DNA from 2 places in the Stenotrophomonas sp. 220_Sma genome. Region 1 is predicted to be linked to the other one. Evidence: riboswitches for the same ligand, from Rfam matches in the RefSeq annotation. Region 1 holds a riboswitch; the other holds the start of a gene.

Region 1 (7,754 bases):
ATCGCCGAAGCACTGAACCGCACGCTGGAGGACATCGGTGTGGCACGCGTGCCGGAAACCACGGTGCTCGGTTGGATCGGCGACGGTGTGCGCCGCCTGGTTGAACAGGCCGTGCATGCGGCCGGCCGCGAGGTGGACCTGGCCGAAGTGATGCCGGTGTTCATGGTGCACTACCGTGAGTGCCTGCTGCGCAGCCCGCGCCTGTTCGATGGCGTGGCCGAAGCGCTGACGCAGCTGCGTGCGCGCAACGTGCCGCTGGCGATCTGCACCAACAAGCCCGAAGCGCTGGTGCCGCCACTGCTGCAGCACCTGGGTATCGGTGATGCGTTCGCGCTGGTGCTGGGTGGCGACTCCCTGCCGCAGCGCAAGCCCAGTGGTGAACCGCTGCTGCATATCGCCGCGCACTTCGGGCTGCCTGTAGAGGCGTGCCTGATGGTCGGTGATTCGTTGACCGACTACCGCGCCGCCGAAGATGCGGGCATGCCGATCGCACTGGTGCGTTACGGCTATCCGCGTGGCCTGGACCTGGCCACCGCGCATGCGGTGGCGGTGATCGACGACCTGCGTGAGTTGCCGGGGTTGCAGGGCTGATGCAACGGACATCCCTGGTCGCCGGCCGGTAACCCGGGCTGACGAAATGGGTAGTGCCGGCCGCTGGCCGGCAACCCGGGATGCGTTGCCGAAGGTCATGGTAGTGCCGGCCAGCGGCCGGCACTGCCATGAGCGTCGCGGTCACTTCGGCTGGTAACGCACGCTCAGCTGGTACTCGCGGCCCGGCTGGTTGAACCACGCCACGGTCTCATACCTGCGGTCGAATACGTTGGCGGCGCGCGCCAGCAGCGACCACGACGGCGTCAGCGCGTACTCGGCGCGCAGGTCCAGCGTGCCGTAGCCGCCAACCTTCACCGAGTTGCTGGCGTTGTCATAGCGCTTGCCCGCACCCTGCACGGTCAGGCCGGCGCGGACGTCACCGAAGCGGCGGTCGACGTCCAGGCGCGCGGTCTGCTGCGCACGGCGCGGCAGCCAGTTGTCGAACTGGGTGCTGCCATGGGTGCGGTTGCGCGGGTCGGTGTAGCTCAGCTGCGCGTTGATGTCGAAGCCGGCCAACAGCACGCCACCGGTCAGCTCGGCACCACGGATGCGCGCCTTCTCCACCTGCTGCATCTTCATCGTGGACGCATCGTAGGTGATCAGGTCATCGATGCGGGTCTCGTACACATCCAGGCCCCAATGCCAGCCCTGGCCCTGCTGCGAAACACCGAGATTGGCGCTCTTGGACTTCTCCGGGTTCAACGTCGGCACGCCGCTCCACGGGTCGTACAGGTCGCTGAAGGTCGGCGCCTTGAACGCCGTGCCGTAGCTGGCATTGACGCGCAGGCCGTGCTCCAGTTCCATCGCCCAGCCCACGCTGCCGGTGGCATGGTTGCCGAACTGCTGGTTGTCGTCATTGCGCGCGCTGGCCTGCAGCTGATGGTGGCCGAAGCGACCCTGGTACTGCACGAACACGCCGGTGTTGCGGCGGCTGTCGACGAGATATCCGGCGCTGCTGCCGTCCAGGTTGTCTTCGCTCCAATCCACGCCTGCACTCAGCAGCTGGCCCTCGGCCACGCCGAAGTCGCCCTGCAGCGAGGCGCTGTCGCGATGGGTCTGCGCGCTGCCGAACACCCCCGGTGCGCCGAAGTTGTCCGACTCGTTGTCACTGCGGCCGACGTTGGCTGTGAAAGCCAGGCGTTCAGACGGGGTGTAGCGCACTTTGCCAGCGAGCACCTGCTGGCGGGTTTCCGAATAGTTGTAGTAACCGTCGTAGTGGTTCTTGCCGTCGGCGCGCAGTGCGCTGCCTTCCACGGTCCACTGGTCGTTGAAGCTGTAGCCGCCGCGCAGGCTCTTGGACAGGTTGCGGTAGCCGTCGCGGTCGTGCTCGTCGGCAAAGCAGCCCGCGGTGAACACCGAGGCGGAGCCGCGGCAGGCATCGATGCCGTCGGAATGCTGGTAGGCGATGTCGGCGCCGAACCAGCCGCGTTCGGTGCCACCGCCGATGCCGCCGCTGGCTTCGCGCAGGCCGTTGCTGCCACCGCCGAGCTGGAAGTGCGGAGCGAATTCGCCCTGGTTGCGGCGGGTGAAGATCTGGATCACGCCACCAATGGCGTCGGCACCGTACAGGCTGGACTGCGGGCCGCGCACGATTTCCACGCGTTCGATCTGCGCCAGTGGCAGGTCCTGGTACATGGCCAGGCCGAGGTCGGCACTGTTGATGCGCACGCCATCCACCAGCACCACGGTGTGGCCCGAGTTGGTGCCGCGCAGGAACAGCGAGCTCTGCTTGCCGAGGCCGCCGGAGTTGGTCAGGTTGATGCCGGCGCGGCCGCGCAGCAGTTCCTGCAGCGAGGTGGCCTGGCTGGATTCGATCTGCGCGCGGTCGATCACCTGGGCCGGCGCGATGCTGTCCTGCAGGGCGATCGGGGTGCGGGTGGCGGTAACCAGGATCTGGTCGAGCGCGGTGGTGTCATCGGCGGCCTGGGCCAGCGCGGGCAGGGCGGCCAGCACGGCCAGGGACAGCATTCGGGACTGCAGCTTCATGGGGGACTCCAGGTGCCACGCACGCCCGCGTGGCGAAGGGGAGGAGCCGCGAAGGCAGGCATGCGCCGACGCCGCAGCGCAGGCTGCGGTCATCCAGCGCCATGCCCACCGCATCGCGACCTGAGGCTTCCTGGCCGGTCTCCGGGCTTGCCGCCGGGTGGCGCGAGGCCACCGTCCAGGCGCCTTCCCATGCCTGCGGCACAGTGGCGTTGTTGCCTGGAACTGACGTGCTTACCGTTGCGGGGGCAGCGCCGGCCTGGCGTGGCATCACGCGTCACCGGCTTCCCGTTTCAACCTGCCGGCCGTGGCCGCAGGTCACCTGGAAGTGCGCGCAGTCTACGGCATCGCCAGCTGGTAGAGTGAGGAGCGTCGCACGCGCATCTGGTTGGAACCTGGAACATGATTGCAAAGGATCGCCTGCAGTTCCTCGATTCTCTTCGGGGTTTGGCTGCCGTCTACGTTGTGTTGTTTCACGTCCAGTCGATGCCGGCGCCGACGCTGACTGTCGCTGGTTGGTTGTTGCCCGTTCTGCAGCTGGGGGCCACGGGTGTCGCACTGTTTTTCGTGATCAGCGCGTTCTCGCTGTGTTATACCCAGCCTCGTCACAGAGCCAGCGGTCGGCCGTTGCTGAGTTTCTACCTGCACCGCTTCCTGCGCATCGCACCGCTGTTCTATCTGCTGCTGGCGTTCTCGATCTTCCGCGATGGCCGTGGCAGCCATGCCGGCCACCCGTGGGCCGAAATCGTTGCGAACGCCACATTCACATTCAACCTGTTCCCCGGCTGGGAGCAGGGCATTGTGTGGGCAAGCTGGGCGGTCGGAGTGGAGATGTTGTTCTATGCGATCTTCCCTTTGCTGTACCTGTTGGTGGATAACGGGCGTCGGGCCTGGACGCTCCTCTTGGTGCTGCTGGGGCTGGCGGCGCTGGCCGGAACCGGCGCGCTGGGTGCACGCGCGGAGGCCTCGCTGGGCGGCTATGGTTGGCTGACGCACGCGCCCGTGTTCGCGATGGGGTTGGTGGCGTTCCATGCGTACAACGCGCTCTCGCAATTGTCTCCGGCGCGGGCGCGGTGGTGGGGGAAGGCACTGAACATGGCCGGTGCCCTGTTGCTGTTGCTGGTCGTGGCGGGGATCGCAGCTGGCTGGAGCGGGGCAGGACCATGGCAGCTGGCCGGCCTGGGCTATCTGGCAGTGCTGTTGGGCTGCTCGCAATGCCCGCCGCGTCTGCTCGTCAACCGGGCGACGGCGTGGCTGGGTACGGTGAGCTACTCGCTCTACCTGGGGCATCCCATTGTGATCGCCGTGCTGGGGCCGGTGCTTCGCCGGCTGTTGGCGGCCGTTGGTGATGGGACAACCGGCTATCTGCTGTGCGCTGCGCTGGTACTGGCAGTCGCAATGCCGTTGGCTGCGCTGGGCCACCGCTGCATCGAAGCGCCGATGATCCGGCTGGGCAAACGCGTGATGGCATCGCTGTCCGTATCACGTGCAGGGCCCTCTCCCAGGCAGGCAGAGGGCGGCCCACGCTAGAATGACGCGCCCCACTACGGGGACGCTGTCCAGAAGTGGTGTTCATGATGTTGCTTCAATCGTCGATTTTTCCCACTCCGCGCGCGATGCAGTCGCCGGCAAGCGTGTTGTATACGGTTGCACTGCCGTGATCCTCGACCTGGTCCGCCATGCCGGCAACGGTCGCGATGAGTTCCTCGATGGCCGCAGCGATCCACCGCAGCTGGCCCGCCTGCCGCAGGAACTGGTCGACGCCTACGCTGCGCAGCCCTGGGAGCGGGTGATCAGTTCGCCACGGCTGCGCTCGCTGCACACGGCGATGGCCCTGGCCACGCCGCGTGGGCTGGACGTGGAAGCAGACGAGGAATGGGAAGAGCTGGATTTCGGCGATTGGGACGGGCAGTCGCTGTTCGACCTGCCGGAGGACGCATTGGCGGCCTTCCATGCCGACCCGCATGCATTCCCGCCGCCGAACGGCGAAAGCTGGGGCCACTTCGAGCGGCGCATCGCGCGCGCGCTGGATCGCCTGCTTGATGATGACGATCCGGTACCGACGCTGGTGGTCAGCCACGGCGGCCCGCTGCGCATGGTGCTGTCGCAGGTCTGCGGCCTGCCGATGTCGCTGTGCTGGGCCCTGCGTATTGACCACGGCACACGCCTGCGGGTGTGGCTGGAGCGCGGCGAGGTCGGGATGGTGGGCGAACTGCTGGAGCTGCAGCAGCCCTGACCGCACTCGCCGGGCATGACCCGGCGCTACCGATCCCGCATCACAGTGGTAGTGCCGGCCGCTGGCCGGCATCCCCAGGAACGCGGAGGCCTCAATCCTCGTCCGCGCGCTCGGCCACGCTGTCCTCAGCGTCGTCGTCAGCATCGAAGCGCTGCTCATGCACCGGGCCCGAAGCGGGGCCGGCCGCCTTCAGCGGATGCGCAGCGATGCGCGCTTCGTAATCCTGCACCAGCGCCTCACGCTGCGGCTCGCTCAGTTCCTGCCAATGGCAGTCCAGCAACGCGCCTTCCAGTGAATAGAGCAGGTTCAGGCTGGGCTTGAAGCCGGCGCGCTTGACCTTGACGAAGGCACCGACCGCGCCGATCGCAACCAGATCCTCGCGGCTGCGCAGGCCGACCTGACGCAGCCACGCCGCACTCTTCGGGCCGATGTTGCGCAGCTTCGGTGCGCTCATCCCAGCGCCTCGACGAACACGCGGGCGATGGCTTCCAGGCCGGCCTGGTCGTCGGCATCGAAGCGGCCGACTTTCGGGCTGTCGATGTCGAACACGCCGATCAGTTCATCGCCGCGCAGCAGTGGCACCACCAGTTCCGAACGCGAGGCCGAATCGCAGGCGATGTGGCCGGGGAAGGCATCGACGTCCTCCACGCGCTGGGTCACGCGCTGGCTGGCGGCGGCACCGCACACGCCCTTGTCCAGCGGGATGCGCACGCAGGCCGGCAGGCCCTGGAACGGGCCGACCACCAGTTCCTTGCCGTCGTAAAGGTAGAAGCCCACCCAGTTCAGGTCGGGCAGAGCGTGATAGACCAGTGCGGAGAGGTTGGCCGCGTTGGCGATGCGGTCGGACTCGGCGTAGACCAGGCCACGGGCCTGTTCCAGCAGCTGGGCGTATTGTTCCGGCTTGCTGCCGGTAAGCGAGGCATTGGCGAACATGCCCGCAGTCTAGCAAGCGCGCCGGGCCGGCGATAATGCAGGCTCTGTTGCCCCGCTGGAGCTTATCGATGCCGTTGCTCGCCACGCTGCCGCCTGCCCTGTTCGTCACCGGCACCGATACCGAGATCGGCAAGACCGCGGCCAGCACCGCGCTGCTGCATGCACTGCGCCGGCGCGGCCTGCGCGCAGTCGGCATGAAGCCCGTGGCCAGTGGCAGTGAAGATCTGGGGCAGGGCCTGCGCAACGAGGACGCGCTGGCGCTGCAGGCGGCCAGTTGGCCGGTGCCGGTCTATGCCGACCTGAATCCGTACGCGCTGCGGCAACCGCTGGCGCCGGAGCTGGCCGCTGCCGAGGATGGCGTGCAGGTGGAACTGGCGCCGATCGTGGCCGCGTTCGCGCGCCTGCGTGCGCAGGCCGATGTCGTGGTGGTGGAGGGCGTTGGCGGTTGGCTGGCGCCGGTCTCGGCCACGCTGGACCAGCTTGACCTGGTGCGCGCACTGCAGCTGCCCGTGCTGTTGGTGGTGGGCATGCGGCTGGGCTGCGTCAACCATGCGCGGCTGACCGCGCAGTCGCTGCAGGCCAGCGGCGTGGAGTGCCTGGGCTGGATCGGCAACCACATCGACCCGGTGATGCAGCGCCAGGATGAGAACATCGCGACGTTGCAGCAGCGCCTGCCGATGCCGTGCTGGGGGCGGCTGCCGTATCTGCCGGGTGCGAATGGCGAAGCGCTGTCGGCGTACCTGCTCGAGTGACCCTGGGTAGTGCCGGCCGCTGGCCGGCAACTGCATCCACCCGGCGATCCCGAGGTTGCCGGCCAGCGGCCGGCGTTACCGTGCCGCAGCCGCCAGCTCCTTCGCGATCGCACCGAGCCGCTCCACCGCACCGATGAAGCGCGCATCCAGCGTCTGGCAGCACGACAGCCGCAGGCAGTGGCGGTAGCGTGCGCCGCGCGAGTACACGCGGCGCTGGGCGCGCACGTGCTTGAGTGATCCTGGGTAGTGCCGGCCGCTGGCCGGCAACTGCATCCACCCGGCGATCCCGAGGTTGCCGGCCAGCGGCCGGCACTACCGTGTTGCAGCTGCCAGCTCCTTCGCGATCGCACCGAGCCGCTCCACCGCGCCGATGAAGCGCGCATCCAGCATCTGGCAGCACGACAGCCGCAGGCAGTGGCGATAGCGCGCGCCGCGCGAGTACACGCGGCGCTGGGCGTGCACCTGCTTGAGTGATCCTGGGTAGTGCCGGCCGCTGGCCGGCAACTGCATCCACCCGGCGATCCCGAGGTTGCCGGCCAGCGGCCGGCACTACCGTGCCGCAGCCGCCAGCTCCTTCGCGATCGCACCGAGCCGCTCCACCGCACCGATGAAACGCGCATCCAAGGTCTGGCAGCACGACAGACGCAGGCAGTGGCGATAACGCGCACCACGCGAATACACCTGGCCGGGCATGAACACGATGTCCTCTGCCAGCGCACGCTCGAACAGCTCACGCGTATCCACGCCCGGCAGTTCGAGCCACAGCAGGAAGCCGCCTTGCGGCTCGGTGGCACGGGTGCCGGCCGGGAAGTGTTCGGCCACCAGCTGGCGCAGCCGTCCCACCTGTTCGCGGTACAGCCGGCGCATGCGGTGCAGGTGATGCTCGTAGCTGCCGGCTTCCAGATACGCCGCCACCGCATCGCCCAGCAGCTGCGGTTCGCCACCGGTGGACTGGAACTTGAGCAGTGCGATGCGCTCGGCGAAGCGCCCCCCGTCCAGCCAACCGATGCGGTAATCCGGCGCCAGCGTCTTGGAGAAACCACCGACCACCATCACCCAGCCATCGCGATCAAACGCCTTCAGCAGCGGTGCCGGCGGCTCGCAGAACTGCAGTTCTGCGTACACCGCATCTTCGATCAGCGGCAGCTGGCGCGCGTTGACCAGTTCGGCCAGGCGTTGCTTGGCGGGTGTCGGCATGGTGCAGCCCAGCGGATTGTGCACGGTCGGCATCACCACCAGTGCGGCCAGCGGCGTGTGCT
Region 2 (7,754 bases), 320 kb from region 1:
CGGTGCTTGGCTACCTGATGCCGCCTGGTTCGACGCCAGCGTTCTTCGCCGACCGCGAACTGCGGCGGGCAGTGGCGGCGGACCTCATGGAGATGGGCAGTGAGAGCCAGCGCGGCGGCTGGCCGGCCATGCGGGCAACCTACACCGTCCCGCTTTTCCAGGTCCCGCCAGGCCCTTTGCAGACCGACGTCCTGAAGCGGCTTCACTGTGTGCCGCCGATGTGGTTGAGCGAACAGGTTGGAGGTCCGTTTGATGACCTGACTCCCGGTCAGGCATGGCGCGACGGGTTCAACGAATGCCGTAGGCGTTCGCTACTGCTGATCGAGCAGGAACTGACCGAAGCTGGCCGCGAGGAAGGGGCTGTTGATGCGCCGTGATCCGCTGACAAAGAAGTCCCAGGTGGCCACCGTCCTGAAGGACGGTGGCCGTATCGTGCCTGGCGTGCGCGAAGGGCTGCTGCAGTTGCTGGACCATGCGGGCCAGGAAGTGCCGGCATGGCAGACCGCCCTCCGGGCCGCTCAGGGCGCAAGGAGCAAGGCATGACGCGCGTTCGCAAGGCCGGCGACGGCCGTAACCGGGTGCTGGCCGCGATCCACGCCGGCGCCAAGAAGCTCAGCCTCTCCGACGACGTCTACCGTGACCTGGTCGAGCGTGTATCCAGAGAGCACGGCGTTGCCCAGCGCAGCGCCGGCAAGTGCGATCGCCGGCAGCTCGATGCGATCGCCAACGAGCTGCGTCGCCTGGGTGGAATTCCCGCCAAGGCGGCGTACGCAGCCAAACGTTGGGCAGGCCGCCCCAAGGGCGACCTATCCCCCCAGCTGTCCAAGATCGAAGCCCTGCTGGCTGATTCGGGGCGTGAGTGGGAATATGCCCATTCGGTGGCCCGCCACATGTTCAAGGTAGGACGCCTGGAATGGTGCAACCCGGATCAGTTGTTCAAAGTGATTGCCGCTCTTCAGATCGATGCCAATCGCCGCGCCCGGCGGGAGGCCCCTTCGGCATGAAGTCGATGGAGGCCCGCCGCAACGAGCTCTTGGCCAATGCCGCTTCGGCGGCGGCTACGGCTGCGCGTGCGCTCGGCCTCGGCGACGACTTCGCAGAGCAGATCGGCGCGGCGGTGGCGGACACCTTGGCCGAAGACTGGGGCGGCCAGACCATCTACTTTCCCCAGGACGCCTCATTCAAGCTCAGCCCACGCGAGCGTGAGATACTGAACGCCCACCGCAATGGGGCTACAGTTCCGGGCTTGGCGAAGCGATACAGAATGTCTGAGCAAGGGATCCGCAAGCTGCTCGCCAGGGCGAACTTCCGGGATCGTAACCTCAATCAGATGAGTCTGTTCCGTACAGCACCCTGATTGCACCAGGCGCAATGGCTTTCCATCTTGATCCGCCATTGCCAGCTTTCTTCCGGGGTCTTCCGGCTAGATATCTCGCAGCCCCCCCTGATATATCTCACCCCTGAACACGTTCGGGCGCTTGCGAAGCAATGCTTCGCAAGCAAAGCGCCCTCACCCATGTAAGCTCGGTCGCCGCTTGCTCGTGTGCGCAGTCCTGCGCACACGGCAAGACCGGGGTTGGGCGTCCTGCCCAACCCGCCCGAGGCATGCCTCGGGCCCATGCGGCTCACGCCCCCGCAACCGGACCCACCCCGCCTTCGACAGGTCTCCGCGAGCTGTCGAAACGGCATCCTTTGCTGCTGTGGGTAGGTGTCGACCTTGGTCGACACGGTGGATCCACGTCGTGCGTGGATGCTCTTCGATGAATGTTCGAAATATTCGATTTCGATGGGGTTCCATCCACGCATGGCGTGGATCTACTACCGGGTCAGTAGATCGGCGTGACCTTCATCTGCGGCAGCGGACGCGGTGCGCCGTCAGTAAGGTCCGGGCCGAGGTCTTCCCAGGTACGTCCCTGCTCGACCATCAAGCCCCACAGCTGCTGCGAGGCCAGCCGCTTGTCTTCCGAGCCCAGCTTGTACGACGGTGGCGTCGGCTGGCCACCGGCAACCATCGCGTACGCCGCACGGTAGGCCAGTACCTGCTGTGCCGGGTCATCGGTACGCGCCACTTCCAGCGTGTAGCGCTGGTAGGCCGAGGCCAGGTTGCGCCAGCGGATCCAATAGTGGTTCTCGAACGAAAACGAACAGAAGCGCGCACCGGCCAGGCTGCCCTTGTCGGCGATGCGGGTCAGCACGTCCTGCGGCATGTCCAGGTTCATGCCGCCCTCGTCGCCCTGCAGGCTGACGTGCACGATGCGGTCGCGGTAGCCCGGTGCACGCGCCTGCAGCAGGTCGCGCCAGTTCTGCATGGTCGCCACCACCGCGAACAGGAAACGGCCCAGCTCCGCAGCGGCCAGCGGAGTGGCGATCGACTGATAGGTACGCTGCCAGCCATGACGGTTTTCGGTGGGCAGGAACACGGCGTGTTCCAGCGCCTGACGGCCACTGCTGCCGTGGCTCACGTCTTCGGCGTGCTGCGGGTAGACCAGATTGATGGCGAAGGTTGGCCAGCGCGGCAACGCGGCATCGAACAGGTGGATCGGGAAGTTGCTGCTGATGCCACCATCGGAGAACCAGCAGATGCGGAACGCGGTGATCACCGGTCCGCAGGTCTGCCCGGCACTGGTCAGCCCTTCCATGCTGTCGGCCACGTTGTGCTCCTGGTCGGCCGCAGGTGCGGTCGGTTCGCAGCGACGCTCGCGGCGCGAGGGCTCATGCAACGGCACCGCGCTGATCAGCAGCGGGAAGCTCAGGCTCATGCGCGTGGCCACCAGCACCGGCAGCTTCGGGCCCTGCGGCAGGTGGTAGTACCGGCGCCCTTCCACCTCCAGTGGCGGGCCGGCCTGCGTCACCAGCCACTGCACCACGCTGACCGGGAACAGCTGCTCGAACTCATCGCGCAGGAACCAGAACTGCGCACCGCCCAGCGGCAGTGTGCGTGGCTCATTGTGCGACACGCAGGTGGTGATCATCTGCAGGCTGATCGCATGCGGGCTGTCCGGCTCGCCGGCATAGCGCGGCGCATCGTGCAGATCGGCGAACGTGAGCGGTGCATCCAGCGGCTTGCCGGACAGCTGCTGCAGGCACTCGTGCAACCATTCGGTCAATGCCGGCGTGCGTGCGTCGCGGCCGAGGCCGCTGCACAGGCCCAGCAGGTTACGGCGCGCCACCCGCGCTACCCGCAGCGCGGCACCGGCCACGCCGGCACCGTACGCGCACAGCAGTGATGGCAGCAGCGTGGCGGCCACGCCGCTCCAACCGCCGCCCCACCAGCCCAGGCCGAGCAGCAGCGCCAGCGACACCAGCACCTCCAGTGGCGCAATCTCGAACACCGCGATGGCCAGGCACAGCAGCTTGTGCGGCAGGCGGGCATTGCCGGTCAGCACCACCAGCAGGCGATACGCCGCGCGCGCGCCACGCGCCGGCTGGAACAGGCTGTAGATGAAGCCGCGCCGCGACAGCTGCGCCGACACCGCCGACAGCCCGCCATAGCCTGCATCGCCGGGCAGGTGTTCACCCGCCTGCTGGCGGCGATCACCGCACGCCGCCGCGGCCGCCACCGCCGCGGCGATGGCGCCGGCCGAGGTGCCGCCGATGCTCTTGAAGCGATATTCGCGGGCCAGCGCCAGTACCGCATTGGGGTACACGATGCCGCTGGTGATGCCGCCTTTCATGACCAGATCGCAGTACTTCGCCGCCACGAGCCACCTCCCGTCTGTCGGTGCCCAGTATGGCAAGAGGCGCTCTCACAGCCTGAGAAGCGAGCCACAGCCCTGCGCTTTCATTGGCCCTTGACCATTGCCCTCGACGCGTCCACCGTGGGCACGCCGTAGGTATCCCTGCCGTAGTTGTCATCGCGGCAGGGATTTAAACGGGAATCCGGTGAAGGCGCCTCGCGCGCCCATTCCGGAGCTGCCCCGCAGCGGTGAATGGAAACGAATCCTGCCAACAGCACTGGGCTCACGCCTGGGAAGCGGCAGGTAGTAGGTGGGCTGCGGCCCGTGTCCATCAGCCCGAATACCGGCCCCGGCCGGGGGACACGACCGTCCCCTGACTCGACCTGGAATCTCCGCGGGGAGGTTGCCGGGGCCGTCGTTGTCCTGCGCCTGCAGGCGGTGCGGCCGCGTGCGTCCTGTTCACGGTTTCCGGCCAGACTGTTCACCCACGCGCTGATGCATGGGCCACCGCCGTTGCCGGCGGTCCATGCGGTACCTGACGATGACCGAGCTCCAACGCCCCACCCTGTCCCTGCCCGAAAACGGCCAGCGCCTGCTGCTGCACTCGTGCTGCGCCCCCTGCTCCGGCGAAGTGATGGAGGCGATCACCGCCTCCGGGATCGACTACGCGATCTTCTTCTACAACCCCAACATCCACCCGGTGAAGGAATACGAGCTGCGCAAGCAGGAGAACATCCGCTTCGCCGAACAGCACGACATCCCGTTCATCGACTGCGACTACGACACCGACAACTGGTTCAGCCGTGCACGCGGCATGGAAAACGAGCCCGAGCGCGGCATCCGCTGCACGATGTGCTTCGACATGCGCTTCGAGCGCACTGCGCTGTACGCGCACGAGCACGGCTACGACACCATCAGTTCGTCGCTGGGCATCTCGCGCTGGAAGAACATGGCGCAGATCAACGACTGCGGCATCCGTGCCGCGTCGCGCTATGAAGGCCTGCAGTACTGGGACTACAACTGGCGCAAGGGCGGCGGTGCCAGCCGCATGATCGAGATCAGCAAGCGCGAGCAGTTCTACCAGCAGGAATACTGCGGCTGCGTGTACTCGCTGCGCGATGCCAACCGTCACCGCCGCGAGAATGGCCGCGAACGGATCAAGATCGGCCTGCTGTACTACGGGCAGGACGCTGAGACGCCGCAGGGCGATTGACGTGTGGGCATGGGGCGACCACGCTGGTCGCCCCTTCTGCTGTACCGGAACTGCCATGACCGCCCTGCCCGCCGATGTCGCCCTGCTGGTGATCGACCTGCAGCCGGACTTCATGCCCGGTGGCGCGCTGGCCTGCGACCAGGGCGATGCGCTGGTGGCACCGATCGCCGATCTGCTGGCACAGCGCCGCTACCGCACCGTGGTGGCAACACAGGACTGGCACCCGGCCGACCATGCCTCGTTCGCCAGCCAGCACCCCGGCCAACGCCCCTTCGAGACCATCCTGCTGCACGCGCAGCCGCAGACCCTGTGGCCGGACCACTGCGTGCAGGGCAGCGCCGGTGCCGCGCTGCATCCGGGCGTGGACTGGACCGTGGCCGACCTGATTCTGCGCAAGGGCACGCGCCAACAGGTGGATTCATACAGCGCCTTCCGCGAGAACCACGGCCCCGAGGGCGAGCGCCCGGCCACCGGCCTGGCCGGCTGGCTGCACGAACGCCGCATCCGCGAAGTGCACGTATGCGGCCTGGCCCGTGACTACTGCGTGCTGTGGAGCGCGCAGGACGCGGTGAAGTCCGGCTTCCGGGTGAAATTCCTGTGGGAGCTGACCAAGCCGGTGACCGACGCCAACGACGCGATGGTGCGTGAAGCGCTGGGCAAGGCGGGGATTTCGATCGCCTGAGGCGTGACCGCCGGGCATGGCCCGGCGCTACCGCGCACGTCGCTTATGCCGCTTGCGCGCTCCTGCCCACGACAACACAATCGATTCATCCAGCCCCCTAACTACGCCCCCCTACAGATCGCGGGACGGCCGAACCGGGGGCTTTTCATTGGATGAAATCAGGATTCGGTAGTGCCGGCCGCTGGCCGGCAACCTCGGGATCTCTGCAGTTGCCGGCCAGCGGCCGGCACTACCGGATAGCACCCGTGGTAGCGCCGGGCCATGCCCGGCGGACGCGGGATGGGCGATTACCGGAACACCACCGTTCGGTGCCCGTTGAGCAGGATGCGGTGCTCCACATGGCGGCGCACGGCGCGCGCCAGCACCAGCGATTCGGTATCGCTGCCCAGCCGCACCAGCTCGCGCGGCGCCATGGCGTGGTCCACGCGGGCCACGTCCTGTTCGATGATCGGGCCTTCGTCCAGATCCTCGGTGACGTAGTGCGCGGTGGCGCCGATGATCTTGACCCCGCGCGCGTGTGCCTGGTGGTACGGCTGCGCGCCCTTGAAGCTGGGCAGGAAGCTGTGGTGGATGTTGATCGCACGGCCGGCCAGCGCGCGGCACAGCGTGGGTGACAGGATCTGCATGTAGCGCGCCAGCACCACCAGATCGATGCGTTCGCGCTCGACCAGGTCGATGATCTGCTGTTCCTGCACCGCGCGCGTATCAGCGGTCACCGGCAGGTGGTGGAACGGCACCTGGTAGGACGCCGCCAGCGGCGCGAAGTCGGCGTGGTTGGACGCTACTGCGGCAATGTCCACCTTCAGCTGGCCGCTGTGGGCACGGAACAGCAGGTCGTTGAGGCAGTGCCCCTGCTTGCTGACCAGCACCAGCAGGCGTGCGCGGCGGCGGCCATCATGCAGCTGCCAGTCCATGCCGAAGCCGGCGGCGAGCGTGGCCATGGCGGCGTGCACGGTCTCCAGCGGCAGGCCAGCATCGCGATCGAAATGCACGCGCAGGAAGAAGCGGCCGCTCTCCTCGTCGCCGAACTGCTGGGCGTCGAGAATGTTGCAGCCGTGGTCGAACAGCAGGCCGGAAACGCGGTAGACGATGCCGGTACGGTCGGGACAGGACAGGGTGAGGATGGAATCGGGGCGCATCGCCCGAGTGTAGGGCAGCAGCCTGTCCTCGGGATCGATGGTCACCGATGCAACCGACCTGCTTGGTTCAGTCCCAAGCGATACTTGGGTTTCTCCATGGCAAGCTGGTCGGTCATGAACCTGTTGCAACTGATCCGCAGCTTCACCCGCACCGCAGAGACCGGCAGCATTGCCGCCGCGGCCCGCATCCTTGGCATCAGCGCCACCGCAGTCGGCCAGAACATCAACCGGCTGGAGGCGCATCTGGGCGTACGGTTGCTGAACCGAAGTACGCGGCAGCTGGCGCTCAGCGAGGCCGGCGCGCTGTACCTGGCGCAGGTGCGCCACATCGAAGCCGACCTGGCGCGTGCACAGGCGATGGTCACCTCTGGTGACATCGAACCGGCCGGGCCACTGCGCATCGCCAGCAGCAGCGCCTTTGGTCGCCATGTGCTTGCCCCCTTGCTGCCGTCGCTGCAGCAGCGCTACCCGCAACTGCAGCTGGAGCTGCGCCTGACCGATCGCGCCGTGCAACACGGCCCGGAAGCGGTGGATGCCAGCATCCGCATCGGTGCACAGCTGGAGGACGGTGTCGTCGCACGGCAGCTGGCGCGCGTGCCGTTCGTGTTCTGCGCCTCGCCGGCCTACCTGAAGGCACACGGCACCCCGCAGCAACCCTCCGAGCTGAGCGGCCATCGCGGGCTGCTGCACCGCTTCCCCACCGATGGCCGGCCGCTGCGATGGGGCCTGTTGAAGGATGGCCAGCGCGTGGACGCCGCACTGCCGCCGAGCATGGTCTGCGATGACATCGATGCGCTGGCGACGCTGGCCGCAGCCGGTGCCGGCATCACCCGGCTGGCCGCATTCGTGGCCGAGCCGTACCTGCGCGATGGCCGCCTGCAGGCGGTGTTCGGCGCCGACACTGCATGGCGCCCCGAACCGATGGAAGTCTATTTCTGCGTCAGCGACCGCCGCGATTTCACTGCCAAGATCCGCGCACTGTTCGAGCACCTGCAGGCCGGCATGGCGCCGGCCTGGCGGGTGTAAAAGATGAGTTCCAGTCA

Evidence for each region. A riboswitch is a leader RNA that binds a small molecule or an ion and turns the genes downstream of it on or off. The one in region 1 is predicted to bind cobalamin.
Region 2: linked by a shared signal. The riboswitch ahead of ACZLIB_RS01025 (epoxyqueuosine reductase QueH) and the one ahead of btuB (TonB-dependent vitamin B12 receptor) in region 1 are both predicted to bind cobalamin.

What each region holds. Positions count from the first base shown of each region.
Region 1 covers NZ_CM151348.1:542,994-550,747, forward strand. The annotation lists gene gph (phosphoglycolate phosphatase) at 1-591, shown strand, start outside; gene btuB (TonB-dependent vitamin B12 receptor) at 733-2,577, opposite strand; cobalamin riboswitch at 2,693-2,915, opposite strand; gene ACZLIB_RS02620 (acyltransferase family protein) at 2,977-4,104, shown strand; gene ACZLIB_RS02625 (histidine phosphatase family protein) at 4,232-4,810, shown strand; gene ACZLIB_RS02630 (TfoX/Sxy family protein) at 4,902-5,264, opposite strand; gene ACZLIB_RS02635 (GAF domain-containing protein) at 5,261-5,743, opposite strand; gene bioD (dethiobiotin synthase) at 5,812-6,495, shown strand; gene ACZLIB_RS02645 (hypothetical protein) at 6,571-6,720, opposite strand; gene ACZLIB_RS02650 (hypothetical protein) at 6,808-7,005, opposite strand; gene ACZLIB_RS02655 (aminotransferase-like domain-containing protein) at 7,045-7,754, opposite strand, start outside.
Region 2 covers NZ_CM151348.1:227,455-235,208, reverse strand. The annotation lists gene ACZLIB_RS01050 (hypothetical protein) at 1-377, shown strand, start outside; gene ACZLIB_RS01045 (hypothetical protein) at 367-543, shown strand; gene ACZLIB_RS01040 (regulatory protein GemA) at 540-1,004, shown strand; gene ACZLIB_RS01035 (Mor transcription activator family protein) at 1,001-1,357, shown strand; gene ACZLIB_RS01030 (RpoH suppressor) at 1,827-3,674, opposite strand; cobalamin riboswitch at 3,829-4,043, shown strand; gene ACZLIB_RS01025 (epoxyqueuosine reductase QueH) at 4,204-4,890, shown strand; gene pncA (bifunctional nicotinamidase/pyrazinamidase) at 4,946-5,572, shown strand; gene purU (formyltetrahydrofolate deformylase) at 5,860-6,711, opposite strand; gene ACZLIB_RS01010 (LysR family transcriptional regulator) at 6,826-7,737, shown strand.